One region of the Streptomyces sp. NPDC056373 genome, then DNA from elsewhere that is predicted to be linked to it. Evidence: riboswitches for the same ligand, from Rfam matches in the RefSeq annotation. Region 1 holds a riboswitch; each other region holds the start of a gene.

Region 1 (9,642 bases):
ACGCCGATCAGCAGCAGTGAGATGAGGGTGCCGAGCACCGCCACGGACGTCCGGGCGGACAGGCCGTGACACAGGTACAGGGCGATGAGCATGATGGCGCTCGCTCCGACCACCGCCACGACCAGCGGGTTGGAGCCCTGCAGGATCGCGGGCAGGATGAAGAAGTTCAGCACCATGAAACTGATGGCCAGGGCGACCAGCGCCATGACACCCCGCATCCGCCCCACGACCACCACGGCCACGGCGAAGATGCCCGCGAGCAGCGCCATGGGCAGACGGCGGTTGATGTCGGTGACCGAGTACTGCAGGTCCTTCGGCGCCGACGGCTCGTAGGCGACCACGACCTCCTGGCCCTCGTGCAGCTGGCGTGACTGATCGGGCTGGACGATCTCGGTGAACGTACGGCCCTTGTCGTCGCCGCTGTCGACCCGGATCGTCGCCCGCTTGCAGGTGCCCTTCTCCTCCTGCACCGCGGAGGAGCCCTCCGCCGTGGAGGTGTCACCGGTGGGCGGTACGCCCGAAGCACCGGCCGCCTTGCAGCTCACCTCGACCACCTTGGTGACGGTGGCGTCCTGCGTCTGCCGGTCGAAACCGACGCCGGTGCGCTGGTGTTCCGGAGCGCCGCCCGGCCACAGCACGGCGAGACCGACCAGCACGGCAGCGGCGAACGGGATCAGGATCGCCGCGATGACCTTGCGCAGATGCAGCGAGACAGGCGTGGCCGGACCGTGGCTGTGTGAATGCCCGTGCCCGCCACCCGAGCCGGAGCCGTGGCCGTGACCGTCACCACCGCCGTGACCGTGGCTGTGCCCGTCGTCGCCCTGACCGTGGTCGTGCCCGTAGCCACCGCCCTGTCCATGACTCTGTCCGCTGCCGTGACCGGGGCCGTCTCCACCGCCTCCGCCGTGACCGCCTCCGCCGTGACCGCCTCCGCCGTGACCGCCTCCGCCGTGACCGCCACCTCCAGCGGGTCCTGATCCGTACCCACCATCGGTGCCCTGTCCGGGGCCCGGCCCGTACCCACCGCGGCCCCCAGGCCCGAACCCCGTGTCCTGCCCAGGCCCGAACCCCGCGTCCTGTCCGTACCCGAGCTCAGGGCCCTGCCCCCGGGCCGACCCTTGCCCCATGGCCCCTCCCCGCCCGGCCCCGGCGGCGAAATCACGGCCGTCACCACGGCCGTTGCCGGTTCCGGCGCCGGAACCGCGGCGCGGCTCGGGCGGTGGGAAGGAGGGGCGCTGAGTCGTGGTCACCGCCCGATCATCGCAAGAACGAGGGGGGCCCTCTGTTCACCGCGCCAGAATTGCCGCTAGCGTGGGGGCACCTTTTGTACACGCGGGAGCTCGGAGCACCGGGCTGAGAGGGCGCTGACCTCCGTCGCGGCGATGTTTCACATGAAACATCGCCGGAGTCGAGTGATGTTTCACACGAAGCATCGCCGGACGGAAATCGCTGCGTCGACCGCCGAACCTGTTACCGGGTAATGCCGGCGTAGGGAGTAGGTCTCATGACCCACAAGGACGCACGCACGCCTGCCTCCGTTCAGGACGAGACGTCCGAGGAGGCCGGGAAGTCCATCGGTTGGCACAAGGCGTACATCGAGGGCACCCGCCCCGATCTGCGCGTGCCGGTCCGTCAGGTGCACCTCACCAACGGCCAGGCGGTCACGCTGTACGACACGTCGGGCCCCTACACCGATCCACTCGTCGACACCGACGTCCGTAGGGGTTTGTCGCCGCTGCGCGAGAACTGGATCATCGGCCGCGGCGACACCGAGGAGTACGCGGGCCGCCCCGTCCGCCCCGAGGACGACGGCATCAAGCACACCTCGCCCCGTGGCGGTCTCCGCAACCTGGACGCGGTCTTCCCCGGCCGGCCCCGCCAGCCGCGCCGCGGCAGGGGCGGAGAGGCGGTCACCCAACTCGCGTACGCCCGCCGCGGTGAGATCACACCCGAGATGGAGTACGTGGCCATCCGGGAGAACGTCTCGCCCGAGGTGGTCCGCGACGAGATCGCCGCAGGTCGGGCTGTGCTGCCGGCCAACGTCAACCACCCGGAGATCGAGCCGATGATCATCGGCAAGCGATTCCTGGTGAAGGTCAACGCCAACATCGGCAACTCGGCGGTGACCTCCTCCATCGAGGAGGAGGTCGAGAAGATGACCTGGGCGACCCGTTGGGGCGCCGACACGGTCATGGACCTGTCCACCGGCCGCAACATCCACACCACGCGTGAGTGGGTGCTGCGCAACTCCCCCGTGCCCATCGGCACCGTGCCGCTCTACCAGGCCCTGGAAAAGGTCGACGGCCGTGCCGAGGAGCTGACCTGGGAGATCTACAAGGACACGGTCATCGAACAGGCCGAGCAGGGCGTGGACTACATGACGGTCCACGCGGGTGTGCGGCTGCCGTACGTGCCGCTCACGGCGAACCGCAAAACCGGCATCGTCTCCCGGGGCGGCTCGATCATGGCTGCGTGGTGCCTCGCGCACCACAAGGAGTCGTTCCTGTACGAGAACTTCGAGGAACTCTGCGAGATCCTCGCCGCATACGACGTCACCTACTCGCTCGGGGACGGCCTCAGGCCCGGATCGATCGCGGACGCCAACGACGAGGCACAGTTCGCGGAGTTGCGCACGCTCGGGGAACTCAACCGGATCGCGAAGCGTTTCAACGTTCAGACCATGATCGAGGGCCCGGGCCACGTCCCGATGCACAAGATCAAGGAGAACATCGACCTTCAGCAGGAGATCTGCGATGAAGCTCCGTTCTATACGCTCGGCCCGCTGACCACGGACGTCGCTCCGGCGTACGACCACATCACCTCCGGCATCGGCGCCGCGATGATCGCCTGGTGGGGCACGGCGATGCTGTGCTACGTCACGCCCAAGGAGCACTTGGGCCTGCCGAACCGTGACGACGTCAAGACCGGCGTGATCACGTACAAGATCGCCGCCCACGCAGCGGACCTCGCCAAGGGCCACCCGGGTGCGCAGGAGTGGGACGACGCCCTGTCGGACGCTCGTTTCGAGTTCCGGTGGGAGGACCAGTTCAACCTGGCCCTCGACCCGGACACGGCACGGGAGTTCCACGACGAGACCCTGCCCGCCGAGCCGGCCAAGACGGCCCACTTCTGCTCGATGTGCGGTCCCAAGTTCTGCAGCATGAAGATCTCGCAGGACATCCGCCGGGAACACGGCGGCACACGGGCCGAGGTCGAGGAGGGCATGGCCCTGAAGTCGAAGGAGTTCGCGGCGAGCGGGAACCGCGTGTACCTGCCCATCGCGGACTGACCGCCGCGCACAGGCCCGGAACCGACGCGCCACGCACAGGCCCGGGGCCGACGGGCCCCGGCCTGTGGGAGGTGCCGTGTCAGGAGCTGCCCGTGGTCTCTGAGCCCGTGGAAGGCGCGGCGCCGGCCACGGGCTCCGACGGGTTACTCCGGCTGGTGCTCCGGTCCTCCGAAGTCCGGGCTCGTGTAGTCCGGGCTGCTGAAGCTGGGGCGTGAGCCGCGGTCGCCGTCGTCCGGGCTCGTGAACCCCGGGCGGTCGTAGCCGAGGTGCGGCATGCGGCTGACCGGAGTGGACGAGGACGTGTGGTGCAGCGCGGCGGCCGCGCCGGGGTCGGCGAGTGCCTCCCGCAGGAAAGGCAGGATGCCGCGTTCCAGCAGTGCCTCGTGCCAGGCGTCCTTGGCCTGGGCCACCTCGCCCTGCAGTTCGCCGTACGGCCCGCCCTCGGCCGTGGGCTTGTTGCGCAGAGCGGTGAGCAGCAGCCCCACCGCGGCGACGAGGATCGCGACCGCGGTCACGGCACCGAACACCCAGCCCGTGGTGAGCATGGTCCGGGCGAACCCCTGCTCGGGGTCGAGCATCCGCAGGATGTAGCCGACGAGCAGGAAGATCGCCGCTGCGGTACCGGCCAGCACGGGTGCGAGGACGGCGACGACGGCGACGGCGCCCGCGCCGGTGGTCTCGGCGACCCCTCCGACGGTGGCGGCGAGCCCCGACGCGCCCGATCCCGGCTCGGAGGAGTTGGAGCCGCGCACGGCCGGTGAGGCGGCCGAGGCCGGCTGACGCAGTTCGTCGCGAACCTTGACGTAGTGCTGGTACTCGGTCGAGGCGGCCGCGGTGATCAGCGCGGTGGCGCTCAGCGCCATGGTGCGCAGCTGTTCGGGGTTGAGCCGCTGTCCGACAGCGGCCAGTTCCGGACGGTGTGGTGCGGAGCGCAGCGCCTCATCGAGGATCCGCTCGTATTCCTGGCGGTCCTCGCTCAGCAGGTGCTGCGGAACGCTGTTCATGTGCATCCCCCGATGCTCCGTAGGGCTTGGGGCTCGGCATGCTGACGAGCCGTCGGGCAGAAACGGAGGGGAGCCTGCTACGGATAAGCCGATGGTAGAGCGGTGACGGTACGCGGTGACAGGGGGTTTACCGAAATTGACCCCTCACCGGCCCGGTCCTCCGACCGGGTACGCCTGCCCGGTGAACGTTCACGTATCCAGCGGCAGTTGCTGGACCAGCAGCTTTCCGGCCATGGTCACGCCGCCGTCCATCGCGATGGCGAGCCCGTCGGCGTAGACGTGCGGTCCCTCGATCACGGGGTCGCCGTTGTCCTCGTCGTCCTCGGAGCCGACCTCGCCCAGCAGATAGGGGATCGGGCTGTGCCCGTGAACGATGCGGCTGCCCCCGTACGTATCGAGCAGGGAGCGTACGGCGTCCGCACCGCCCTCGTCGCGGAAGGAGAACCGCTTGGTGAACTTGCGGAACAGGTCCCAGACCTCGTCCGCGTCGTTGCGGGTGATCGTCTCGCGGACGGTGTCGTTGACCTCTTCGATGGAGCGGCCGTAGTCGAGATAGGCGGTGGTGTCGGAGTGGACGAGCAGGTGGCCGTCGACCTCTTCGATGGCGTCCAGGCGGGACATCCACTGCAGGTGGTGGTCCTGGAGGCGGTCCATGTCGGTCTTCTGGCCGCCGTTGAGCAGCCAGGCCGCCTGGAAGGTGGCGGTGCCCGCGCCGGAGTTGACGGGGGTGTCGCCGAACCGCTTCGCACCCAGCAGGAGCAGCTCGTGGTTGCCCATGAGGGCCTTGCAGTAGCCACCGGCCGCTGCGGCCTCGGCGGACAGCCGCATCACCAGGTCGATGACGCCGATGCCGTCCGGGCCGCGGTCGGTGAAGTCGCCGAGGAACCACAGCCGGGCGGTGCCCGCGCACCAGTTTCCGGCGGCGTCGAGCAGGCCCTTGTCCTGGAGGGCCGACACCAGCTGGTCGAGGTAGCCGTGCACGTCACCCACGACGTACAGCGGGCCCTGCCCGGTGGTGGACTGCGGGGCGGCGGTCTCGGGATCCACGGTCACCTGGACAGTGTCACCCCGGTTGACGACGGGGAGGTCGCGCTGCGTCGGCGTGTACCCCTCGGGATAGGTCTCCTCCGGCGGCGGGGCGACCTCGCCGGGGTGGACGCTGTGAACGTACGGACCGGCCTCGTGGACGTACGCGGGCACCCGGAAGTCGCGCAACGTCGCCGTCCGCTCCACCTCGGGTCCCTGACCGGCCCCCTGAGTCATCGACCCCTCCACCATCGCGCCGCGTTGCACCGCATCGGACTGCCTGGTCGTAGCGGCCCGCGGGTGTCGTGGGCCCATCATAGGAATGCGGATCGCGCCATGTGATGACCCAGGGGTGGTGAATCAGAGCAAGAGTCCAGTTCACCGCGGCTTTCGCCCCGATTGGGCCGGGCTTTGACCACCGTGTGACCGCCCGCGCTCTTCTTCTCTTCGCGAGAACGATCCCTTCTCTCCGGGGGACCGGCCCTGTTTCTCCCCAGGAGTGCGATCTTCCCCTTGCCCGGTGCGGGTCTAGGCGCCCTCGGGTGACCGCGGAGGGCTGACCGTCGTGCGCGGCGGGCGTCGCTGGGACGAGGTGCGCACGATCAGCTCCGTCGGTATCACCTGCTCCACCGGGTGGTCGGATGCCACTCCCTCGATGGCGTCGATGAGGAGCTGCACCACCGCCGTGCCGATGCGGCGGGGTTTCAGGGAGAGGGTGGTGATGGGCGGCTCGGTGTTGGCGTACACCGTGGACTCGCTGCAGCAGACCAGCAGCAGGTCGTCGGGGACGCGCAGGCCGTAGCGGCGGGCGGCGGCGAGCAGGTCGGTGCCGTTCGGGTCGAACAGGCCGTAGACCGCGTCGGGCCGGTCGGGCCGGGCGAGGAGCCGGTCGGCGGCGACGGCGCCCGCGCACGGATCGTGCGCGGGATAGGCCTCGTACACGGGGTCCTGTCCGACCCGCTCGCACCAGCGCAGGTAGGCGGTGGTCGACAGGTGGGTGTAGGTGTCCGTCGTCGTGCCGGTCAGGAGGCCGATGCGGCGGGCGCCGGCGTCGGCCAGGTGGTCGAGGATGCCGAGGACGGCGGCCTCGTGGTCGTTGTCGACCCAGGCCGTGACCGGCAGCGCACCGGCCGGGCGGCCGTCGGAGACGACCGGCAGTCCCTGTCGGACCAGCTCGCTGACGACCGGGTCCTGGTCGGACGGATCGATGACGACCGTGCCGTCCAGGGCGACGTTGGACCACACGTCGTGGCGGGAGGTCGCGGGCAGGATGACGAGCGCGTAGCCACGGGCGAGCGCGGCGGAGGTGGCTGCCCTCGCCATCTCGGCGAAGTACGCGAACTCCGTGAAGGTGAAAGGTTCATCCCCGTATGTGGTGACGGTCAGGCCGATGAGGCCCGACTTGCCGGTACGGAGGGTCCGGGCGGCGGCCGAGGGCCGGTAGCCCAGGCGGTCGGCGACTTCCCGGACATGGCGCCGGGTGGCGTCCGGGAGCCGGCCCTTGCCGTTGAGGGCGTCGGAGACGGTCGTGATGGAGACTCCGGCGGCGGCGGCCACGTCTCTGATGCCGGCCCGGCCCGGCCGACTGCCTCGCCGTGAGGTTTCCGCGCGGCTCACCTGGTGCTTCCCTGCTGCTGTCATGGCGAGCCGATAGTAGGGCTCATGCGGCGGGGTAGTGCGGACGCATATGCACGCGTTGACAGGCACGTTTCTGCATGATCATTTAGCCTCAATTGCCTTGGAAACCATGAGTGTTGAGCGCTTTCTTGTCGGTACGTGTCTTGTCCGCGCGCACGGGCCTGCCAACTGCCCGAGGTTGCGAAGAGGTCTCAACTCACCTGCACGGGGGATGCGCGCCACGGCGTACACCACCGGCGCATAGATATATGTGCAGCGCGCCCCCGGATTCGTACGCCTTGATGCGGTGATGCCCCAGATGCCGATGGGACGGAGGAGGACGGGGCCGGCCGCTCGGCCGTGGCTATACGCAGCGGCGCCGAATCCTCATAAGGTGAGGAGTATTGGATGTCGGCGGCGGTCATGGGCCGCCGGTCTTCACGAGGAGGACTGCGGTGAGCGAGACGAGCCCCAAGCTGCGCGCCGAGCTGGAGGGGATCCCCACCTACAAGCCGGGCAAGCCCGCCGCGGCAGGTGGTCCGGTGGCCTACAAGCTGTCCTCCAACGAGAACCCCTACCCGCCGCTGCCGGGCGTGATGGAGAGCGTGACGGCGGCGGCCCGCAACTTCAACCGCTACCCGGACATGGCCTGCACAGCGCTGATGAACGAGTTGTCCGAGCGGTTCGGGGTGCCTCTGTCCCACCTGGCCACCGGCACCGGCTCGGTCGGTGTGGCCCAGCAGCTGATCCAGGCGACCTCGGGCCCCGGTGACGAGGTGATCTACGCCTGGCGCTCCTTCGAGGCCTACCCGATCATCACGCAGATCAGCGGCGCGACGTCGGTCCAGGTGCCGCTGACGCCCGGGGATGTGCACGACCTCGACGCGATGGCCGACGCGATCACCGATCGGACCCGGCTGATCTTCGTCTGCAACCCCAACAACCCGACGGGCACGGTGGTGCGGCGGGCGGAGCTGGAGCGCTTCCTCGACCGGGTCCCGCGCGATGTGCTGGTCGTCCTCGACGAGGCGTACCGGGAGTTCATCCGCGACTCCGAGGTGCCGGACGGCGTCGAGATCTACCGGAACCGGCCCAACGTCTGTGTCCTGCGGACCTTCTCCAAGGCGTACGGCCTCGCCGGCCTGCGCGTCGGTTTCGCCATCGCCCATGAGCCGGTGGCCGCGGCGCTGCGCAAGACGGCGGTGCCGTTCGGTGTGAGTCAGCTCGCGCAGGAGGCGGCGATCGCCTCGCTGCGGGCCGAGGACGAGCTGTTCGGCCGGGTCGGCTCGCTGGTGTGTGAGCGCACACGCGTGGTCGACGGACTGCGCTCGCAGGGCTGGACGGTGCCCGAGACCCAGGCCAACTTCGTGTGGCTGCGGCTGGCGGAGCGTACGGTCGCGTTCGCACAGGCCTGCGAGCAGGCGGGTGTGGTGATCCGGCCGTTCCCGGGCGAGGGTGCGCGGGTGACGGTCGGGGAGGCCGAGGCGAACGACATCTTCCTGAAGGTGTCGGAAGGGTTCCGCAAGGAGCAGGAGCAGTAGGGCTCCGCGAGGAGCAGTAGGAACCGCGAGGAGCAGTAGGAACTGCGAGGAGCAGTAGGGCTCCGCGGCCAGACAGTCGGGCTCCGTGAGGAGGGGTGAGGCTCTTCAGGTGGCTGCGAGCCCGGTCAGGCGTCCAGGAGTTCCACGCGTACGGGGTCGCCGTTCCGTACGGTCGCGAGCAGCCCGGGGTCGCCGTCGAAGCGGCCCAGGACATTGCACGGGCCGGCGAGGCGGCATTCGTCGCCCCGCGAGATCGGAGTGGGCCCGTAGGGGAGAGCGAGGGCATCGCCGTCGGTCCAGAAGGCGACGGTGCCCGGCTCGACGACCTCCTGGGCGCCTGTTTCACGTGAAACCGACACCCCGGTGTCGAAGTACACCTCCGCGCCCCAGGTGCGGGCGGTGGAGATCAGAGGCAGCGCCTCGACCAGGGCCTGGCTGGTCGGGGTGTCGTCGAGCGACGCGTCGAGATGGCCCGCGGGCCAGGAAATCCGAATCTGTAGCGGTGTCGGTGTCTGCATGCCGTCGATTCAACAATATGTTGAAGTTCGAGCCAAGAGCTCGACTGTGACGGGGGAGACAGGGACCCCCTCAAGGTGCCCGAAAGTCCGTGCTGCATAATGGCTTGTGAATGTGAACGCTTTCACAAGCGTATGTAAGGAGCGGCGACGTGGACCTGGCTTTGGCGCCGGAGACCCTGGCGCGATGGCAGTTCGGAATCACCACCGTCTACCACTTTCTGTTCGTCCCCCTGACGATCTCCCTGGCCGCGCTCACGGCCGGTCTGCAGACGGCGTGGGTGCGGACGGAGAAGGAGAAGTACCTCCAGGCGACCAAGTTCTGGGGGAAGCTCTTCCTGATCAACATCGCGATGGGTGTGGTCACCGGCATCGTGCAGGAGTTCCAGTTCGGCATGAACTGGTCCGACTACTCGCGCTTCGTCGGTGACGTCTTCGGTGCGCCGCTCGCCTTCGAGGCACTGATCGCGTTCTTCTTCGAGTCCACCTTCATCGGCCTGTGGATCTTCGGCTGGGACAAGCTGCCGAAGAAGATCCACCTGGCCTGCATATGGATGGTCTCCATCGGCACGATCCTGTCGGCCTACTTCATCCTCGCGGCCAACTCCTGGATGCAGCACCCGGTCGGCTACCGGATCAACGAGGCGAAG
Region 2 (9,642 bases), on a different contig from region 1:
TACTTATGCGCCGCTTATAGACCTGTGAGCCTCACGGTAGTGCTGATGCCCAGTCAACACTGCCTCAGCCCCCCGCATCTGCAATCTTGTAAGGACAAACGTGGCAGTTCTGTCCGTATCCCGCCGCGCACGCGCCGTGCGCATCCTCGGCATCGTCTCCGCCTCGGCCGCGCTCGCGCTCGGCACCGCCGGCAACGCGCTCGCCTGCAACATCAGCGAGTTCTCCGCCGAGGCGAAGTGCGACGGCGACAAGGGCGTCATCACGGTCACCGACGTGGACCCCGCCGGCATCCCGGCGACGGTCACCGTCTACCTGCAGAACAACGGCGCCGACGCGAAGAAGGTCGGCGAGCAGGTCGTCAAGGGCTCGCGCGAAGGCACCACCATCACCTTCGCCGACGACTGGAAGGCGAACGCCGAGTACCGCATCCACGTCAAGGCGTCCTCCTACGTCGACGAGGACATCAAGCCGAACCTCGTCACCCCGGCCACGGCCTGCAAGAAGGAGGAGGAGCCCCCGGCTTCGACTCCCCCGGCGACCCCGACCCCGACCCCGTCGGCGTCCCCGTCCAAGCCCGCCGAGGAGAGCGAGAGCCCGGCTCCGGAGCCCTCGGAGAGCCAGAGCAGCTCACCGGCGGGCAACGCGCCCGCCCCGGCCGGTGACTCCAACCTCGCCGAGACCGGCGCCGACTCCAACACCGGCCTCATCGCCGGCATCGCGGCGGCCCTGGTCGTCGTCGGTGGCGGTGCGGTGTTCTTCGGCATGCGCCGCCGCGGAGCGAACAGCGACAGCTGAGGCCCGCGCAGACCGCGACGTGGCCCGTCCCCCGACCCGGGGGCGGGCCACGTCCCGTCTCACCCGAACGTCGCCCGCTCTGCGACCGGCACCGCGCAGTTCCCTCGCCCTGTCGTGCGGCACCGTGCGCTGCACGTCAGGTCGGCACCGTCGCGGACAGGTCGGTGCCGGAGGTGACCACCGACCTCAACAGGGCTGCCTGGTGGGCGATCTCGTCGCAGTAGCTCTCGTGCGTGAGTGGCGTCGTGCCCCGCGCCCCGGGCCGGGGACGATCAGTCGAGCACCACGATTTCGGCCGCGTCGAAGTCCACGCCGACCTCGTCCCCCACTCCCGGTGCCGCCCGCAGCGGGCACGCCGCCTCCAGGCGCGGGGCGTCCTGCGGCTGGAGGTGGAGGGCGACATGGGTGCCTTTGAAGGTGCGCGCGGTCACCGTGCAGCGAAGGCCGGTGTCGGCGGTCACCAGGCGTACCCCGGCGGGCCGCACCAGCAGGGTGCGGGTGCCCTGCGGGGCGCCCACCGGCACCGGTACCTTGCCCCAGGGCGTGTCCGCCGCCTCCGTCCCGACGGTCGCCTCGACCACGTTCTCGAAACCGAGGAAGCGGGCGACGAAGGCATCGGCGGGCCGCTGCCACACCTCGAGGGGCGTGCCGGACTGGGCGATCCGCCCGTCCCGCATCACGACGACCCGGTCGGCCAGCGCGAAGGCCTCCCCCTGGTCGTGCGTCACGGCGAGCACGGTCGTACCCAACCGGCCGAACAGTTCCTTCAGTTCGACGACCAGCCGCTCCCGCAGCGACCGGTCGAGCTGCCCCAGCGGTTCGTCCAGCATCAGCAGCCGGGGGCTCGGCGCGAGGGCCCGGGCCAGCGCCACCCGCTGCTGCTCCCCGCCGGACAGCGCGGCGACGGCCCGGCGGCCCGCGCCCGGCAGCCCCACGAGGTCCAGCAACTCCTGGACGCGCTCGGCCTGTCGCCGCTTGGGCTCACCACGCATCCGCAGTCCGAACGCCACGTTCCCGGCAACGTCCCGCTGCGGGAACAGCTGATGGTCCTGGAACATCAGGCCGACGCCCCGCCGGTGCGCGGGCACGCCCGCCCGGTCACGGCCGTCGAGCACCACCCGCCCGGAGTCGAGGGGCTGCAACCCGGCCACCGCCCGCAGCAGCGTCGACTTGCCGCTGCCGCTGGGCCCGAGCACGCACACGATCTCGTGCTCGGCGACCTCCAGGTCGACGGCGTCCAGCACGGCGCGTCCGCCGAAACGGACCGTCGCGCCCTCCAGGCTGAGCAGCATCTAGAACTCCCCCGTCCGGTCCGAGCGGAGCTTCTCCAGCACCAGCAGGGCCACGGCGCACACCACCATCAGAATCGTCGAGAGGGCCATCGCCTGCCCGTAGTTGAGGTCCCCCGGCCGGCCCAGCAAACGCGCCACGGCCACCGGGAGCGTCGGCCGGTCGGGCCGTGCGATGAACACCGTCGCCCCGAACTCCCCCAGGGACACGGCGAAGGCGAACCCGGCCGCGATGAGCAGCGCCCGCCGCACCATCGGCAGGTCGACCTCCCGCCACACCCGCCAGGGCGAGGCCCCGAGCACCGAGGCCGCCTCCCGCAGCCGCACGTCCACGGCCCGCAGCACGGGCAGCATGGTCCGGACCACGAACGGCACCCCGACCAGTGCCTGTGCGAGCGGCACGAGGATCCACGAGGACCGCAGATCCAGCGGCGGCTCGTCGAGGGAGATCAGGAACCCGAAGCCGACGGTCACCGCGGACACCCCGAGCGGCAGCATCAGCAGCGCGTCGAAGCCGCGCACGAACCGACCGGCGTCCCGGCGGGTGAGCGCGACCGCGGCGAGCCCGCCGATGACCACGGCGATCAGCGTGGCGGCGACGGCGTACGACAGGGAGTTGCCGATCGCCTCGATCGGCGGGACCAGGAACACTCCCCCGTCCTCGCGGGTCAGCGCCCGGTAGTAGCCGAAGCCGGGCGCACCCAGGGAGCGCTGGACCAGCACGGCCAGCGGCAGCACGAGCAGCACGGCCACGGTGAGAAGTACCCCGCCGAGCAGCGCCCACTCCCCGGCGCCGCGCGGCCGGCGCGCGGTCAGGGAGGCGTCCACCAGCCGCAGCGCGGTCTCGCGCCGCCGCACGGTCCAGGCGTGCAGGGCGAGGATCGCGCCCACCGCGACGAACTGGATCAGCGTCAGCACGGCCGCGGTCGACAGGTCGAAGATCTCCGAGGTCTGCCGGTAGATCTCCACCTCCAGGGTGGAGAAGGTGGGCCCGCCGAGGATCTGCACTACACCGAAGGAGGTGAAGGTGAACAGGAAGACCATCAGCGTGGCGGCGGCCACGGCGGGGGCGAGCGCGGGCAGTGTGACCTGCCGCCAGGCCTTCGGCGGCGACGCCCCGAGCACCCGCGCGGCCTCTTCCTGCCGCGGGTCGAGCTGCGCCCAGAGCCCGCCGACCGTCCGGACGACGACCGCGTAGTTGAAGAAGACGTGCGCGAGCAGGATCGCCCACACGGTGGTGTCCAGCCGTACGCCCCACAGCTCGTCGAGCAGCCCGCCCCGGCCGACCAGCGCGAGGAACGCCGTACCGACGACGACCGTCGGCAGCACGAACGGCACGGTCACGACCGCCCGCAGGACCTGCTTGCCCGGGAAGTCGAAGCGCGCGAAGACGTACGCGCCAGGAAGCGCGACGAGCAGCGTGAGCGCGGTGGAGACCGCCGCCTGCCAGGTGGTGAACCACAGGACGTGCCGGACGTCGGACTGCGCCAGCACCTCCCCGATCCGCCCGAGGTGCCAGGCCCCGCCGGTCTTGAGGCCACGCGCGACGATCGCGGCGACGGGGTAGGCGAAGAAGACCGCGAAGAACGCGACGGGCACGGCCAGCAGACCGAACCGCGCCGCCGCGCCCCGCTTGCGGGCGGCTACTTCAGTACGAGTGAGGTCCACGACTTGACCCACTGGTCACGGTGGTCGGCGATCTTCGCCGGGTCCATGGTCTCCGGGTCCTTCGCCTGCGGCCCGTACTTCACGAACTCCGGCGGCACCTTGGCGCCCTCGGTCACCGGGTACACGAACATGTTGAGCGGCATGTCCTCCTGGAACCTCTTGCTGATGAGGAAGTCCAGGAACGCCTTGCCACCCTTGGTGTTCTTGGCGTTGGCGAGCAGCCCGGCGTACTCGACCTGCCGGAAGCAGGTGCCTTCGGCGACGCCGGTCGGGGCGGTGCTCGGCTTGGGGTCGGCGTAGACGACCTCGGCGGGCGGCGAGGAGGCGTACGACACGACGAGCGGCCGGTCGCCCTTGGCCTTCTTGCCGCCGGCCGACCCCGAGAACTCCTCGTTGTAGGCCTGCTCCCAGCCGTCGACGACCTTGACGCCGTTGGCCTTGAGCTTCTTCCAGTAGCCCTCCCAGCCCCCGTCGCCGTACGCGGCGGCGGTGCCGAGCAGGAAGCCGAGGCCGGGCGAGGAGGCGGAGGCGTTCTCGGTGACGAGCAGGTTCTTGTACTGCGGCTTGACGAGATCGCCGAAGCTCCGCGGCGGCTGCAGCTTGTGGTCGGCGAAGTACTTCTTGTCGTAGTTGACGCAGATGTCGCCGGTGTCGACGGGGGTGACCCGGTGCTTGTCCTGGTCGACCCGGTACTCGGCCTCGATCTGCCCGGACCCCTTCGTCTCGTACGACTGGAACAGGCCGTTGTCGAGGGCGCGGGACAGCAGGGTGTTGTCGACGCCGAAGAAGACGTCGCCCTGCGGGTTGTCCTTGGTGAGGATGGCCTTGTTGACGGCCTGCCCGGCGTCGCCGTCCTTCAGGACGGCGACCTTGTAGCCGGACTGCTTCTCGAAGGCCGCGATGACGTCCTTGGACGCGGCCCACGAGTCGTGGCTGACGAGCGTCACCGTCTTGGAGTCGCCGGACCCCTGGCCGCTGTCGGACGAGCCGCACGCGGCGAGCGTGCCGGCCATGCCGAGCCCGACGACGACGGCCGTCAGTCGCTTCTTGTTGTTGCTCACTGAATTCCTCCTGGGGTGACCAGGAGAAGACGCGGCCCTGCCCGGGACTTCTGGGGATCCCGGGCAGGGCGCAACAGCTCGAGTGGTGACCGATCTCCCTACCCAGAATGACCTGGGCGAGGTTCGGAGGGTCTGCGGCCGTGTGCCGCACTCTCAGCGCTGTGGCGCTCCCCTGTCGGAATATGCAGATGTACTTACGACGGTCAGACTACCGTTCGGTGGCGGCGAGCTGACCACATGCCCCGTCGATCTCCTGACCACGGGTGTCCCGGATCGTCACCGGCACACCATGGGCGGCGATGGCCTCCACAAAGGCCTTCTCGTCCTCGGGCCGGGAGGCTGTCCACTTCGACCCGGGTGTCGGGTTCAGCGGGATGAGGTTGACGTGCACGGGCCGGCCCTTGAGCATCCGGCCGAGCCTGTCACCACGCCAGGCCTGGTCGTTGATGTCCCGGATCAGCGCGTACTCGATGGACAGCCGCCGCCCCGACTTGGCGCTGTACTCGAAGCCGGCGTCCAGCACCTCGCGGACCTTCCAGCGGGTGTTCACCGGCACGAGGGTGTCGCGCAGCTCGTCGTCGGGCGCGTGCAGCGAGATGGCGAGGCGGCACTTGAAGCCCTCGTCGGAGAACCGGTGGATGGCCGGGACGAGCCCGACCGTCGACACGGTGATGCCGCGCTGCGAGAGGCCCACACCGTCGGGCTCGGGGTCGGTGAGCCGCCGGATGGCGCCGGCGACCCGGTTGTAGTTGGCGAGCGGCTCGCCCATGCCCATGAAGACGATGTTGCTGAGCCGCGCCGGGCCTCCGGGGACCTCCCCGTCCCGCAGCGCCCGCATACCGTCGACGATCTGGTGCACGATCTCGGCGGTGGACAGATTCCGGTCCAGTCCCGCCTGCCCGGTCGCACAGAACGGGCAGTTCATGCCGCATCCGGCCTGCGAGCTGATGCACATGGTCACGCGGTCCGGGTAGCGCATCAGCACGGACTCGACGAGCGTCCCGTCGAACAGCCGCCACAGGGTCTTGCGGGTGGTGCCCTGGTCGGTCGACAGATGCCGCACGACGGTCATCAGCTCGGGCAGCAGGGCTTCCTGCAGCCGCCCCCGGGCACCGGCAGGAATGTCCGTCCACTGCTCCGGGTCATGCGCGTACCGCGCGAAGTAGTGCTGCGAGAGCTGCTTGGCACGAAACGGCTTCTCCCCGACCGCGGCAACGGCCTCCTTGCGCTCGGCAGGAGTGAGATCGGCGAGATGCCGCGGCGGCTTCTTGGCTCCGCGGGGGGCGACGAATGTGAGTTCTCCGGGCTTAGGCATGGCCGTACCAGTGTCGCAGATCAACTCCGGCCATCCGGGCCGGAGTGGGGTGGGGGCGGTCACCTGTGGGGTCGGCTGCAGCGGTGGCCGCCCTCGAACGGCGCAGGGACGGCCCGGGGCGCGCGTCATGGCGATGGGATGATCGCTGCGGGAGGGGTGCGAGTGGACATGCTCGAACTGATGGAGTGGCTGGCCGAGCAAGGCGTCACGACCGTCTTCAAGGTCGACGGTGACCGCATGGCCGAGCGACGGGCGGCATGGATGGTCATCGTCAGCGGTGGGCCGCTCGACGAGGACTCGTTCTTCCGTGCCGACTTGGCCACGCCAGATGCATGCCTGGACTCGTTGCTCGCCCATCTGGAGAGCAAGGGCCTCTCACCGTTCGCGTGATCACGCTCCTTCCCGCCCCGCTCCCGGACCTGAGCGTTCAGTGGCACCCGCGCCGTGCGCGGGCCCAGCGGCCACCCGACCCGACGGACGTCGGATGACGCGCCAGCCGCTCCTGCGAGCCCGGCTGCGCAGCCGTGGCCCTGGAGAGCAGCTGAAGGTGAGGTGCCCCTGACATGATGGGGCGGACCATCACAACAAGCGGGGGGCGAGCATGCTCGTGCTCATACTGTCGGTAGTCGTTCTGCTCCTCATCGGCGGCTGCGTCTGCGTCTTCTGGGCGGCCCGGGGCGACGCCCCCCGCTGGGCACGCGGGGTGGCCAAGGTGACGCTGCTCGGCAGCGAACTGGCCCGCAGCACGAGCCGGAGTTCCCGCACCCAGTCCGACGGCGGGGATGACTAGCGTCTGTCCGGAGACCTGAGTCCCGCGTCGGCCGTTGCCGGTCGGCCGGGACCGTCGCTGCCGAGCAGGTCGAGGATGTGGGGCCAGGCAGCCTCGCCCAGGAGTGCGTCGGCTTCGGCGGTGCCCCCGTACGCGAAGTGGGTGGACGCCGGCGCCGGGCTCTCGCCGGGAAAACGTGGCCGGTGGCCGGCGTCGTCGCGGGCGATCAGCCGCACCGTCCGCCCTGCCCCGCGCCGACGCCGGACCAGCTGTTCAGCGAAGGGAAGCGACGGCCACATCGCGTCATCGCCGCCCGCAACCAGGAGAAGATCGGCTCTGGCCGTCTCCACGGGGATCTCCGTATCCGGCAGCGAGCGGCCGAAGGCCCGCTCGCTCTGTTCGTACCAACCACGGATGGCCACAGGCCCGCTGCCCGGTTGCGCGGGAGCCCAGGACTCGTCCAGGGGCGCGAACGGGAGCGGCCGCTCCTGCCAGGTCCAGGACGAGCGGTACGGGCGGTGCTCCCCGTCACGGCCTGCGCCGATGTTGCACCACACCCGGGACGTGGGCGACAGCGCGACGGCCACGTCCACGCGGGGATCGTGCACCGCCGTGAGCAGGGCCGCCTCGGCCCCCTTGGAGACGCCGAGGACACCGATGCGCCGCGCTCCGCCCCGTCGCAGCAAGCCGACTGCGGCGGTGAAGGTCTCCAGGGGAACCTCACAGATCCCCGGGGATTGCCCGGGGCCTCCGAACCACCGGATCGCCAAGGCCGTGAAGCCCTGCCGGGCAAGGATGCACGCGCGCTCCCGCTCGACGCGTCCGCTGGATCCGGCGAGGACCAGAACACCGACGTCACTGCCACGGACCGGAGCGGCCAGCATGCCTTCCCAAGGACCGGACGGCTCCCGCTCGGTGATCTCCACGCGCTCCCCCTGTCGTCCGGTCTCACTCCAGCCCCGCGGAACCGAGTGTTCCCGTCCGAGCCTGCGGGCACGCGCGAGCAATGACGTCCTTCTACGCGGCACCGGTGCAGCTGGCGGACAAATGGCAGGGCCCCCCGTGGTTCAAGTGGGCCTTTCTCGCGGTGTGGGCGCTGTGCGGCGCGTTCGTCCTCTTCCAGCTGCGGCAGAACGGCTGGAAGTTCCCCCGGCGGCGCTGAACCGAGCCGCCGCGGGGGCACCCTACTCGGCCGCCTGCTCCAGCCGGTCCTTGAGCAGTTGCTCGTTGCGTGGGAGTTCCTTGCGGACCTGGGGGCGTACGACGAGGGGGACCAGGACCTTTCCCATGCCGTGGCCCTCGAAGTCGATGTCGATCGTGACGTGTGAGCGGCGGCCCTCGTCGTAGGGCTCGACCTCACCGTGCACCTGCGCCCGGACAGGGCCGTCGACACCGCGCATGCCCCAGCTGTGCGGCGGGTCGTACTCGGTGACCTCCATGGTCATCGGCATGACGCGACGGCCGACGTGCCGGGTCACCCGGACCTTCGAGCCGATACCGACGGGCCCCTCGTCGAGGCGCTCCGCGGAGACGGCGCTCAGCTGCCATTCCGGCATGCGACGGGCGTCCATGACGTAGTCGTAGACCTCCTCCGGACGGCGCTCGACGTCGACGCTCTCTCGGATGATGGCCATGATGACCTCCTTGGGAGATACATCTGAATCGTCCCACTCCAGGCCCCCGGACGTCTCCCCGAGACGGCAGCGAGCCCCCGACCGCAAGGACGGGGGCTCGCTGACAGAAGTACGCCTCGGCAGTACGCCTCAGCCGGACCCGACGAACAGCACGAGCAGCAGCCACACCACCGGAGCCGTGGGCAGCAGCGAGTCGAGCCGGTCCATGATGCCGCCGTGCCCCGGCAGCAGCGTGCCCATGTCCTTGATGCCGAGGTCCCGCTTGATCATGGACTCGCCGAGGTCGCCCAGCGTGGCGGTGACCGCGACCGCGAAGCCCAGCACCAGTCCCTGCCACCAGGCACCGTCGTCGATGAGGAACTGCATGCACAGCGCCCCCGCGACCATGGCGAAGGAGACCGCGCCGAGCAGCCCCTCACGGGTCTTGCCGGGGCTGATGCGCGGGGCGAGCTTGTGCCGGCCGAACCGCCAGCCGACGGCGTACGCCCCGGTGTCGCTGACGACTGTCAGCAGCAGGAAGGTGAGCACCCGCTGCGGTCCGTCGTCCGCGGTCAGCATCATCGCGACGAAGGTCGCCAGGAACGGCACGTAGAACGCCGCGAAGACACCGGCGGTGACGTCCCTCAGGTAGCCCTCGGGCGGTTCGGTCATGCGCCAGACCAGGACAGCCAGTGCCGTGAGCGCCATCGCCACCCACGCGCCCTCGGCGCCCCGCACGTACCCGGCGACGACCATCGCGGCACCACCGAGCGCGAGCGGCACGATCGGCGCCCGGATGCCCTTGCGCTCCTCCAGCCGCTTGGTCAGCTCCCACAGGCCCACCACCACGGCCACCGCGACGACACCGACGAACACGGCCTTGACGACGAACAGCGAGGCGACGATCACCACGCCGAGCCCGACACCGACCCCTATCGCGGCACTCAGGTCGCGGCCCGCGCTCTTCTTCGGCGGCTTGGGCGCCGGCTGCGAGGCGTCGGGCATGGGCTCCGGATTCGTGTCGTTTCGGACCGGGGTGCCGCTCGGCCGAGCAGCTCCCCGGTCGTCATCCTGGTTACCGCCGAATTCGGTCACGTCGGGCACGATGGGCATGGGGCGAGTCTGAGGCGC
Region 3 (9,642 bases), on a different contig from region 1:
CCGGTCCGGTGTGGCCGCGTCCCCCGCGGGCCACCTCGAACCGGCGCCTTCCCCACTCCCCCGTTTTCCTTCTCCTGCTCCCCCGTGCGTCCCCCCGCAGGACCCCCGTTCGGTCGTCCCCCGGTTTCCTCCGGTTCCCCCGGTTCTCCCCCGTGTCTCGCTCCCGCCGACACCGCCGGCGGAAGGAGCGGATCGCGGGCCGGCTCCGTTCCGGCGCCCCGTGTCGCCGGTGCCGGAGCCGTGCCCCTCTCCGTGTCTCCACTCTCTCGTCCGCGCAGGTCGTCCCCCATCCGCGCACGTACTCAACTCCCCGGCTAGGTATACGTACTCAGTCCTGCGCACAGGGGCCCACCCGGCCCCGGCGCCGCCTGCCGGCGACCGCCTGCCCGCCCGTGCTCGCAGGTGGTCGAAGAGTGCCGCCTGTGAGGGTTGTCGGTGGGGGCCGATAAAGTCCCTGGCATGGCACGGATTGCGGTGATCGGCGCAGGGATGGGCGCGCTGGCGGCTGCCGCCCGGCTGGCCGTCGCGGGCCACCGGGTGGCGGTGTACGAGCGGACGGACACCTACGGCGGAGCCCTGCGCCGCTTCGAGCGCGACGGGTTCTCCTTCGACACGGGCCCGGCCCTGCTGCCGCTGCCCGCCGTCTACCGCGACCTGTTCGTGAAGACCGGCAAGGAGCCGCTGGAGTCCTGTGTCGAGCTGGTCCAGGTCGACCCGTCGACCCGGCACGTGTTCGCGGACGGCATCGAGGTCTCGCTGCCGAACGCCTCGCGCGCGGGCGTGGTCACCGCCCTGGACGAGGGGCTCGGCGCCGACGCGGGCAAGCGCTGGGGCGACTTCCTGGTGCGGGCCCGCGAGGCCTGGGACCGGACCCGCCGGCCGCTGCTGGAGGAGCCGCTCTGGCCGAACTGGCAGGTGCTCGCCGAGCGCGAGCCCTACCCGGCCGTGCCCCACAAGCGGCTGCTGCGCACCCGCCGGGCCGGCACCCTCGCCGAGATCGGCGCCTGGGAGCTGCGCGACCCCCGGCTCGCGGCCCTGCTGGAGAGTCATGCCATCGGCCACGGTCTGGACCCCCGGACCACCCCGGCGAGCGCGGCCGTCCTGCCGTACCTGGAGCACGCCTTCGGCACCTGGTACGTGCGCGGGGGCCTGCGCGAGCTGGCGCGGGCGGTGTACGAGCGGTGCCTGGTCCGGAAGGTCGAGTTCCACTTCGGCGCCGACGTCACCGGTGTGCTCGAGAAGGACGGCCGGGCGTCGGGGGTGGAGCTGGCCGACGGGTCGGTCGCGGAGGCGGACTTCGTGGTGGCCGGTGCAGCGCCCGGCGCACTGGCCCGGCTGACGGCGGGCACCGTCGTACGGGGCGACGGGGAGGTGCCGCCGCAGCCGGCCGCGGCGTCCCGGCTGACCCTCCTGCTGGCCCTGCGCGGCGCCCGCCCCGAGGGCACGGCGCACCGCACGGTGGTGCACACCCAGGACCGCGAGGCCGAGCTGGACGCCCTCTTCGGCACGGCGGCCGGAGATTCCCGTCCCGGTCCCACGGTCACGGTGCTACAGCCCGACGACCCTCGCACCGCCCCGGCGGACCACGAGGCCGTCACGCTCACGACGGTGGTGCCCGCGCGGCCCGGCCTGGCTCACGACACCCTCGCCGATCACATGATCACCGCCGCCGAACGCGCCGTACCGGGCCTGCGCGAGCGCCTCCTCTGGCATGAGGTGCGCACCCCGGCCGACATCGCGGACCAGACGGGCGCGGAGGGGGGCGCGGTGCCCGTGCCGGCCCTGGCTGCGAGCGGCGGGCGGCTGCTGCATCCGTCCAACACCACGCGGGTGCCCGGTCTGTTCACGGTGGGCGGCTGGACCCATCCCGGCGGTGGGCTGCCGCACGCGGGCATGTCGGGCGCGCTGGTGGCGGGACTGATCGTGGAGGGGCCGGAGTTCCGCGGCTCACAGTGAGCACGGCACCCCGGCAGGGCTCGGGCTCGGGCCGGGGCTCGGCCTGATGATCAGGCTCCAGAAACGGTACTGCTCTCAGAAGCGGTACTGCTCGTCGTACCCGTTCCCCTGCGGCTGCTGCCCGCCGCCCTGGTACGGGTACGGCTGCTCCGGCGGCAGTTCCTGCCCGTACTCGTCGGTGTTGCGCTGCTGCGGGACCCACGCACCGCCGGGCTGGCTGTCGCCGCCGTAGGTGCCGGAGTACTGGTCCTGGGCGTAGTCCTGCTGGCCGTAGTACTGCTGGTCGCCGTACGTGCTGTCGTAGGTGCCCTGGCCGTAGTTCGACGAGCCGATGTACGGGTCGGAGTAGGCCGCGTACTGCTGCTGACCGGTGGCGTCGTAGCCCTGCTGCTGCCCGTAGCCGGAGTAGTCGTAGGCGTAGGACTGGTCGGTGGCCTGGGACGCGTACTGGTCGTGGGACTGCTGTCCTCCCGACTGGTACCCGTGGTCGTAGACGCCGTAGGAGCCGGTGTCGTCGGGCATGGGCTGCGGCTCGTAGACGGCGGTGGTCTCGGCGGACGTCGGCTGGTGGACGGGGCGGGCCGGGGTGAAGACGTCGTCCCGGTCGTAGTCGTCGTCCCCGTCGTGGGGGACGGGGTCGCGCCGGTAGGCGCCCGCCTCGTCGTCGTGGCCGCCCTCGGCCTCCAGGCCGGAGACCTCCAGCGTGGGCTCCTGGCGGCCGCGCTCACGGGGGCGGCGCTTGCCACCGCCCAGCGCGGGCGCGTTCATCGCCCAGCCGGCGGCGAAGCCGCTGCGGAACGACAGGGTGACGTAGGTCTGCCCGACCGCGAAGGCAGCGGCCCCCAGGCCGATCACGACGACCGACGGGATGAGGACACCGACGACGACACCGAGGAACCCGGCGAAGGCCAGCAGCCGCCAGCGCAGTCGCGCCTTGTACTGCAGGAGCACCTCGCCCAGCAGCCACAGCGCGACGATGCCGAACGCGATGTAGAGGACCGCCCAGCCCATGTACGCCCCTCTCCCAGTGGCCGCTACGCAGTGTGTCGTATATCGGTGCGAACGGTCTAGGCCTGCGGTGAGTGGTGCAGGCCCAGGTTCTCGTAGATCTCCAGTGTCGCGGTGGAGTTGTTGAGCGTGATGAAGTGCAAGCCGGGCACGCCCTCGGCGAGCAGCCGCGCACAGAACTCCGTGGCGAATTCGATCCCAATGGAGCGTACAGCGGCCGGATCGTCTTTTGCTGTGAGGATCCGCTCTTTCAGGGCGTCCGGGAACGTGGCGTTGGTGAGGGATCCGATCCGTTCCAGCGTCTTCACGCTCGCGATCGGCATGACCTCGGGAATGATCGGGGTGTCGCAGCCGGCGGCCGAGACCCGGTCACGCAGCCGGAGGTAGTCCTCGGGCTGGAAGAACATCTGCGTGATGGCGTAGTCCGCGCCCGCCCGGCACTTGTCGACGAAGTGACGGACGTCGGTGTCCCAGTCGCACGAGCGGGGATGCATCGCCGGGAAGGCGGCGACGCCGACGCAGAAGTCGCCGGAGGCCTTGATCAGCTCGACGAGTTCGGCGGCGTAGGCAAGGCCCCGGGGATGCGGCACCCAGTCACCCATCGGGTCGCCGGGCGGGTCACCGCGCAGGGCGAGCATGTTGCGGATCCCGGCGTCGGCGTACTGGCCGATGATGTTGCGCAGGTCGGCCACCGAGTGGTCGACCGCGGTGAGGTGGGCGATCGGGGTGAGGGTGGTGTCGGAGGCGATCGCCTCGGTCGCCTTGACCGTGCCCGCGCGGGTGGAACCGCCCGCGCCGTAGGTCACGGAGACGAAGTCGGGCGCCACGGCCTCGACCCGGCGCAGCGCGTTCCACAGGTTCCGCTCGCCCTTCGGGGTCTTGGGGGCGTAGAACTCGAAGGAGTACGTCGTCTTGCCGGCCGCGAGCATGTCGCGGACGGTGCGGGCGTGGTCCGACCTGATGGATGCGGTGCCGAGGGCCATACCGGCAGGTTAGCCAGGGGCGGTCGGTCCCCCAACCGGGAGCCGGCTTTTGCCCTGATTGTCCACTTGTTGTCCATCCCTTGGACAGGCCGTACGGACTACGCCTCCCGCAGCCGCTTCGCGAACCCGGCCGCCGCGGCCCCGGGGTCGTCCGCCTCGGTGATCGCCCGGACGACGACGACCCGCCGGGCGCCCGCCTCCAGGACCTGGTCGAGATTGCCGAGGTCGATGCCGCCGATGGCGAACCAGGGCCGGTCGGTGACGAGGGCGGCGGTGTGGCGGACGAGGTCCAGGCCGGGCGCGTGGCGGCCGGGCTTGGTCGGCGTCGGCCAGCACGGGCCGGTGCAGAAGTAGTCCACGCCCTGCTGGACGGCGGCCGCGGCGGCCTCGGACTCGGCGTGGGTGGAACGGCCGATCAGGACGTCGTCGCCGAGGAGCGCGCGGGCCGCGGGGACCGGGAGGTCGCCCTGGCCGAGGTGCAGGACGTCGGAGCCGGCGGCGTGGGCGACGTCCGCACGGTCGTTGACCGCGAGCAGCTTGCCGTGCCGGGCGCAGGCGTCGGCGAAGACGGCCAGGTGCTCCAGTTCCTCGGCGGCCTCCATGCCCTTGTCCCGCAGCTGGACGATGTCGACGCCGCCGGTCAGCACGGCGTCGAGGAAGTCCCCGAGGTCGCCCTGCCGCTTGCGCGCGTCGGTGCAGAGGTAGACCCGGGCGTCGGCGAGCTGGGCCCGTGCGGTGGCGGCGGCGGTGCCGGTCATGCGTGTCCCCCTGGGTGTCGGTGGTGGGCGGGCGGGCCGCGTGGGCATGCGGGTGGGCCCGCGTGGGCGGCGGGCGGCGCGGGACGCACCTGCCCCGCCACGAACGCCTCGGGCACCTTACGCCCGCTCCGGCCCGCAGCAGCCTGCCGGCCGTGCCGGTGGCGTCCGCAGCCCCGGCGATGACGTTCGGAACCCGGGGTGGCGAGTCCGCGCAGCCATGGGGTGACATCCGCGGCCTGCCGCGAGGCTCGCGGCCGCGCCGGCCAGGTCCGCAGCGACCCCGGGACGTCCGCAGACCGTGCCGGAGACGCTCGTGGTCCCACAGGGCGCAGGCCATCCCCGGGCCGTGATCCCTCGGGTCACGGCCCTCACGTCGGGCGGTTGTTCAGGTCCGGTCCCGCTCGCACGGCACCGGACGGTTGTCCCGTCGCGGCCGGGTCAGACCGCGAGCGCCTGGGCGCGGCGCTTCACCTCCGTGCCGCGGTTCTCGCTGAGCGCCTGCGCGGGGGTGCCGGGCAGGCTGGGGTCCGGGGTGAAGAGCCACTCCAGCATCTCTTCGTCCGTGAAGCCGTCGTCCCGCAGGAGCGTCAGGGTCCCGGACAGACCCTTGACGACCTTGTCCCCGTCGATGAAGGCGGCAGGGACGTGCAGCGCGCGGTTCTCACCTCGGCGTACGGCGATGAGCTGGCCCTCCTTGACCAGCTGCCGCACACGCGTCACCTCGACGCCGAACTGTTCGGCGATGTCGGGGAGGGTGAGCCAGGCGGGGACGAGAGCATCGATCTTTGCGTCAATCTCGGTCACGGGAACCAGCCTGCCATTTGCCACTGACAGTCGGAAGTCGGACCCGTCCACCCGGGCGGGCGCGCCGCGCCCGGCAGCGCCGCTCCGAGGCCCTCACCGGGGCGGTGGCGTCCGGGGCCGGTCACGCCGGTGACGCCGCACGGCAGGCGCCACTGCCGCAACCGCCCCTCAGGCCGTCGCCGCTTTCATGGGCCTGGCCGGATCCGCCAGCAGCACCGGGTTCATGGGGGCGCCGGACTCGATCAGGCGGCGGCCCTGCGCCAGGTCCCGGGGCCGGCCCACCGCCAGCAGCGCGACCAGCCGCTCGCCCCGCAGCCAGCAGACCGTCCAGGCCGGGCCGGAGGGGTCGCCCCGCCACAGGGTGGTGTCCGCGGAGGCGTGGTGCCCGGCGTACTGGACGAACCGACCGAACTGCTCGGACCAGAAGTACGGCACCGGGTCGTACACCGCCGGCGGTTCCCCGGTGGCCACGCCGACGATGTTCACGGCGACCGTGCGCGGCCCCTGGAGGGCGTTGTCCCAGTGGTGGATCAGCAGGCGCTCGCCGTAGCGCCCCGAGGGGAAGGAGGCGCAGTCGCCGACCGTGTACACGTCCGGCACGGTCGTGCGCAGGTGCTCGTCGGCCACGATCTCGCCGTGGGGGCCCAGCTCGATCCCGGAGCCGGCCAGCCAGGCCGTGGCGGGGCGGGCGCCGATGCCGACGACCACCGCGCCCGCGGGCAGCCATGAGCCGTCGTCGAGGACGACGACACCGGGTTCGACGCGCTCCACGCGCGCGTGCGTCCGCAGAACCGCGCCCGCGTCGGCGTACCAGCCGGCCATGGCAGCGGCGACCTCGGCGGGAAGCGCCCCGGCGAGCGGACGTTCGGCGGCCTCGACGACGGTCACCGCGCAGCCCGCCTCGCGCGCGGCGGTGGCGAACTCCGCGCCGATCCAGCCGGCGCCGACGACCACGATGTCGTGCTGGCGGGCCAGCACCGGCCGCAGCCGCTCGGCGTCGTCCAGGGTGCGCAGCAGATGCACTCCCGGCACGCCCTCGGTGCCGGGCAGCCGGACGGGTTCCGCGCCGGTCGCGACGACGAGGACGTCGTACGGCACGGGCCCGTCCTCGGTGTCCAGCTCGTGGTCGGCGGGGCGCAGGCCCAGCACCTCACAGCCGAGCCGCAGTTCGATGCCGAGGGCCTCGAAGTCCACGTCGAAGGCGGAGCCCTCGGACTTGCCGAGCAGGACGGCTTTGGACAACGGGGGCCGGTCGTAGGGCTGGTGGGGCTCGGCGCCGATGAGGATCACGTCGCCGGTGAAGCCCTGCTCGCGCAGGGCGACGGCGGTCTGCACCCCGGCCATGCCCGCGCCCGCCACGACGACGCGCCGCGGCGCGGACGGACCTGGTTGCTGCGTCTGCTCGCTCACCTGATCACCATAGACACCTGACGTTTTGTCAGTCAGTGCTCATGCACCGTGACCTGCTCCACAACGCTCGTGCCGTTGCCCCGCTGGGACTCCCACTCCCAGGTCTCCTCCAGCCGCACCCGCCCGTCGGGCAGCTCCACCACCGCCGAGACGCAGTGCCCCGAGGAAGTGGTCCCGTCCCGCTTGAGCTGGACGTACCGGAAGTCCAGCCGGTCACCTTCCCGGGTACCCACGAGGTGCCCGCGTACGACGTCGCCACCCCTGTACTCGGCCCAGATCTCGCCCTCCCGCTCGTGGTACGTGAACCGGGTACGGGTGCCCACCTGGCCCGGTGCCTGGTCGGCGACCGGAGCGAGTACGAGACCGTCGAGGGATCGGGCCATGGACTGAGGCTCCCTTACTGCGGGACCGGACAACGGGCTAGGGTGGCCAACGTAAAGCACTCGCGGGAGCCCGGACGCACCGGGCTGAGAGGGAGGCTGGCGGCCTCCGACCGTACGAACCTGATCCGGGTCATGCCGGCGAAGGGAGGGGCTGGACGCCCATGTCGCCTACGTGCACATCCACGTCCGTATCGTCGGACGTCCTGGTCGTCGGGGGCGGGATCGTCGGCCTGGTCACGGCCTGGCGGGCCGCGCAGCGCGGATTCGCCACGGCCGTCGTGGACCCCGAGCCGGGCGGCGGCGCCGCGCAGGTGGCCGCCGGCATGCTGGCCGCCGTCACGGAGCTGCACTACGGCGAGCAGACCCTGCTCGGCCTGAACCTCGCCTCCGCGCGGCGCTACCCGGACTTCGCCGCCGAGCTCACCGACGTGACCGGCCAGGACCTCGGCTACCGCCGCTGCGGCACGCTCGCCGTGGCTCTTGACGCCGACGACCGGACCCACCTGCGCGAACTGCACGTCCTGCAGCAGCAGTCGGGGCTGGAGTCGCAGTGGCTGTCCGGGCGCGAGTGCCGGCGTCTGGAGCCGATGCTCGCGCCGGGCGTGCGCGGCGGGCTGCGGGTCGACGGCGATCACCAGATCGACCCCCGGCGGCTGGCCGGGGCCCTTCTCGCCGCGTGCGAGCGGGCGGGCGTGGTCTTCCACCGGGCGTGGGCGCAGCGGCTGACCGTCGCCCGGGACCGGGCCACGGGTGCTGTCCTGGCCGACGGGACCGAGGCGGCCGCCGGGCAGGTGGTACTGGCCGGGGGCAGTCTCAGCGGGCGGCTCGCGGGCGTCCCGGAGGACCTGCTGCCTCCGGTGCGGCCGGTGAAGGGCCAGGTCCTGCGGCTGACGATGCCGCAGCGGCACGGGCCGTTCCTGAGCCGGACCGTGCGCGCGGTCGTGCGCGGCAGCCACGTCTACCTGGTGCCGCGCGCGAGCGGCGAGCTCGTCGTCGGGGCGACCAGCGAGGAGCTGGGCTGGGACACCACCGTGACCGCGGGCGGCGTCTACGAGCTGCTGCGGGACGCGCACGAGCTGGTCCCGGGCATCACCGAGCTGCCGCTGACCGAGACCAGGGCCGGGCTGCGGCCCGGATCCCCCGACAACGCGCCGCTGCTCGGCCCCACCGGTCTGGACGGGCTGCTGCTGGCCACCGGGCACTACCGCAACGGCGTCCTGCTCACACCGGTGACCGGTGACGCCATGGCGCACGTCCTGGCGACAGGCGAACTCCCCGAGGAGGCCCGCCCCTTCACCCCGAAACGCTTCAGCCCCGCCACCGCACTCACGGAGCAGCCCGCATGAACATCTCCGTCAACGGCGAGCCCCGGGACGTCGGGCCCGGCACAGCTCTGGACACCGTCGTGAGGTCGCTCACGGCCTCGCCCTCGGGTGTGGCCGCCGCCCTCAACGAAACCGTCGTACCGCGCACCCAGTGGCCCGCCACGCCCCTGTCCGAGGGGGACCGCGTGGAAGTCCTCACCGCCGTCCAGGGAGGCTGACCATGGCCGACGATCCGTTCGCCCTCGGTGGTACGTCGTTCACGTCCCGTCTGATCATGGGCACGGGCGGGGCACCCAGCCTGGACGTGCTGGAGCGGTCGCTCGTCGCCTCGGGGACGGAGCTGACGACCGTCGCGATGCGCCGGGTGAACGCCTCGGTGCACGGTTCGGTGCTGTCCGTCCTGGACAGGCTCGGCATCCGGGTGCTGCCGAACACGGCGGGCTGCTTCACCGCCGGCGAGGCCGTCCTCACGGCCCGCCTCGCGCGCGAGGCCCTCGGCACCGACCTGGTCAAGCTGGAGGTCATCGCCGACGAGCGCACGCTGCTGCCGGACCCGATCGAGACGCTGGAGGCGGCCGAGACCCTGGTCGACGACGGGTTCACGGTGCTGCCGTACACCAACGACGACCCGGTGCTGGCCCGGAAGCTGGAGGACGCGGGCTGCGCGGCGATCATGCCGCTCGGCTCGCCGATCGGCTCCGGGCTCGGCATCCGCAACCCGCACAACTTCCAGCTGATCGTGGAGCACGCGCGCGTGCCGGTGATCCTGGACGCGGGCGCCGGAACGGCGTCGGACGCGGCGCTGGCGATGGAGCTGGGATGTGCGGGCGTGATGCTCGCCTCGGCGGTGACACGGGCGCAGGAACCCGTGCTGATGGCCGACGCCATGCGGCATGCGGTGGAGGCGGGGCGGCTGGCGTACCGGGCCGGACGGATCCCCCGGCGGCATTTCGCCGAGGCGTCGTCGCCCACGGAGGGCATGGCCGCGCTGGACCCGGAGCGTCCCGCTTTCCAG

The links. A riboswitch is a leader RNA that binds a small molecule or an ion and turns the genes downstream of it on or off. The one in region 1 is predicted to bind thiamine pyrophosphate.
Region 2: linked by a shared signal. The riboswitch ahead of ACFCXS_RS04470 (thiamine ABC transporter substrate binding subunit) and the one ahead of thiC (phosphomethylpyrimidine synthase ThiC) in region 1 are both predicted to bind thiamine pyrophosphate.
Region 3: linked by a shared signal. The riboswitch ahead of thiO (glycine oxidase ThiO) and the one ahead of thiC (phosphomethylpyrimidine synthase ThiC) in region 1 are both predicted to bind thiamine pyrophosphate.

The regions. Positions count from the first base shown of each region.
Region 1 covers NZ_JBHJPX010000012.1:234,092-243,733, forward strand. The annotation lists gene ACFCXS_RS26250 (YibE/F family protein) at 1-1,250, opposite strand, end outside; TPP riboswitch at 1,323-1,512, shown strand; gene thiC (phosphomethylpyrimidine synthase ThiC) at 1,505-3,289, shown strand; gene ACFCXS_RS26260 (hypothetical protein) at 3,433-4,299, opposite strand; gene ACFCXS_RS26265 (metallophosphoesterase) at 4,483-5,571, opposite strand; gene ACFCXS_RS26270 (LacI family DNA-binding transcriptional regulator) at 5,848-6,960, opposite strand; gene hisC (histidinol-phosphate transaminase) at 7,392-8,477, shown strand; gene ACFCXS_RS26280 (cyclophilin-like fold protein) at 8,603-8,995, opposite strand; gene ACFCXS_RS26285 (cytochrome ubiquinol oxidase subunit I) at 9,145-9,642, shown strand, end outside.
Region 2 covers NZ_JBHJPX010000002.1:116,960-126,601, forward strand. The annotation lists gene ACFCXS_RS04455 (LAETG motif-containing sortase-dependent surface protein) at 101-796, shown strand; gene ACFCXS_RS04460 (ABC transporter ATP-binding protein) at 1,069-2,088, opposite strand; gene ACFCXS_RS04465 (ABC transporter permease) at 2,089-3,753, opposite strand; gene ACFCXS_RS04470 (thiamine ABC transporter substrate binding subunit) at 3,729-4,766, opposite strand; TPP riboswitch at 4,892-4,998, opposite strand; gene rlmN (23S rRNA (adenine(2503)-C(2))-methyltransferase RlmN) at 5,023-6,129, opposite strand; gene ACFCXS_RS04480 (hypothetical protein) at 6,298-6,519, shown strand; gene ACFCXS_RS04485 (hypothetical protein) at 6,731-6,919, shown strand; gene ACFCXS_RS04490 (acyl-CoA thioester hydrolase/BAAT C-terminal domain-containing protein) at 6,916-7,824, opposite strand; gene ACFCXS_RS04495 (hypothetical protein) at 7,905-8,060, shown strand; gene ACFCXS_RS04500 (SRPBCC family protein) at 8,083-8,532, opposite strand; gene ACFCXS_RS04505 (phosphatidate cytidylyltransferase) at 8,662-9,642, opposite strand, start outside.
Region 3 covers NZ_JBHJPX010000005.1:420,857-430,498, forward strand. The annotation lists gene ACFCXS_RS13345 (phytoene desaturase family protein) at 460-1,956, shown strand; gene ACFCXS_RS13350 (hypothetical protein) at 2,032-2,967, opposite strand; gene metF (methylenetetrahydrofolate reductase [NAD(P)H]) at 3,024-3,947, opposite strand; gene thiE (thiamine phosphate synthase) at 4,046-4,705, opposite strand; gene ACFCXS_RS13365 (Rv2175c family DNA-binding protein) at 5,144-5,509, opposite strand; gene ACFCXS_RS13370 (NAD(P)/FAD-dependent oxidoreductase) at 5,678-6,919, opposite strand; gene ACFCXS_RS13375 (hypothetical protein) at 6,952-7,302, opposite strand; TPP riboswitch at 7,355-7,466, shown strand; gene thiO (glycine oxidase ThiO) at 7,464-8,648, shown strand; gene thiS (sulfur carrier protein ThiS) at 8,645-8,845, shown strand; gene ACFCXS_RS13390 (thiazole synthase) at 8,848-9,642, shown strand, end outside.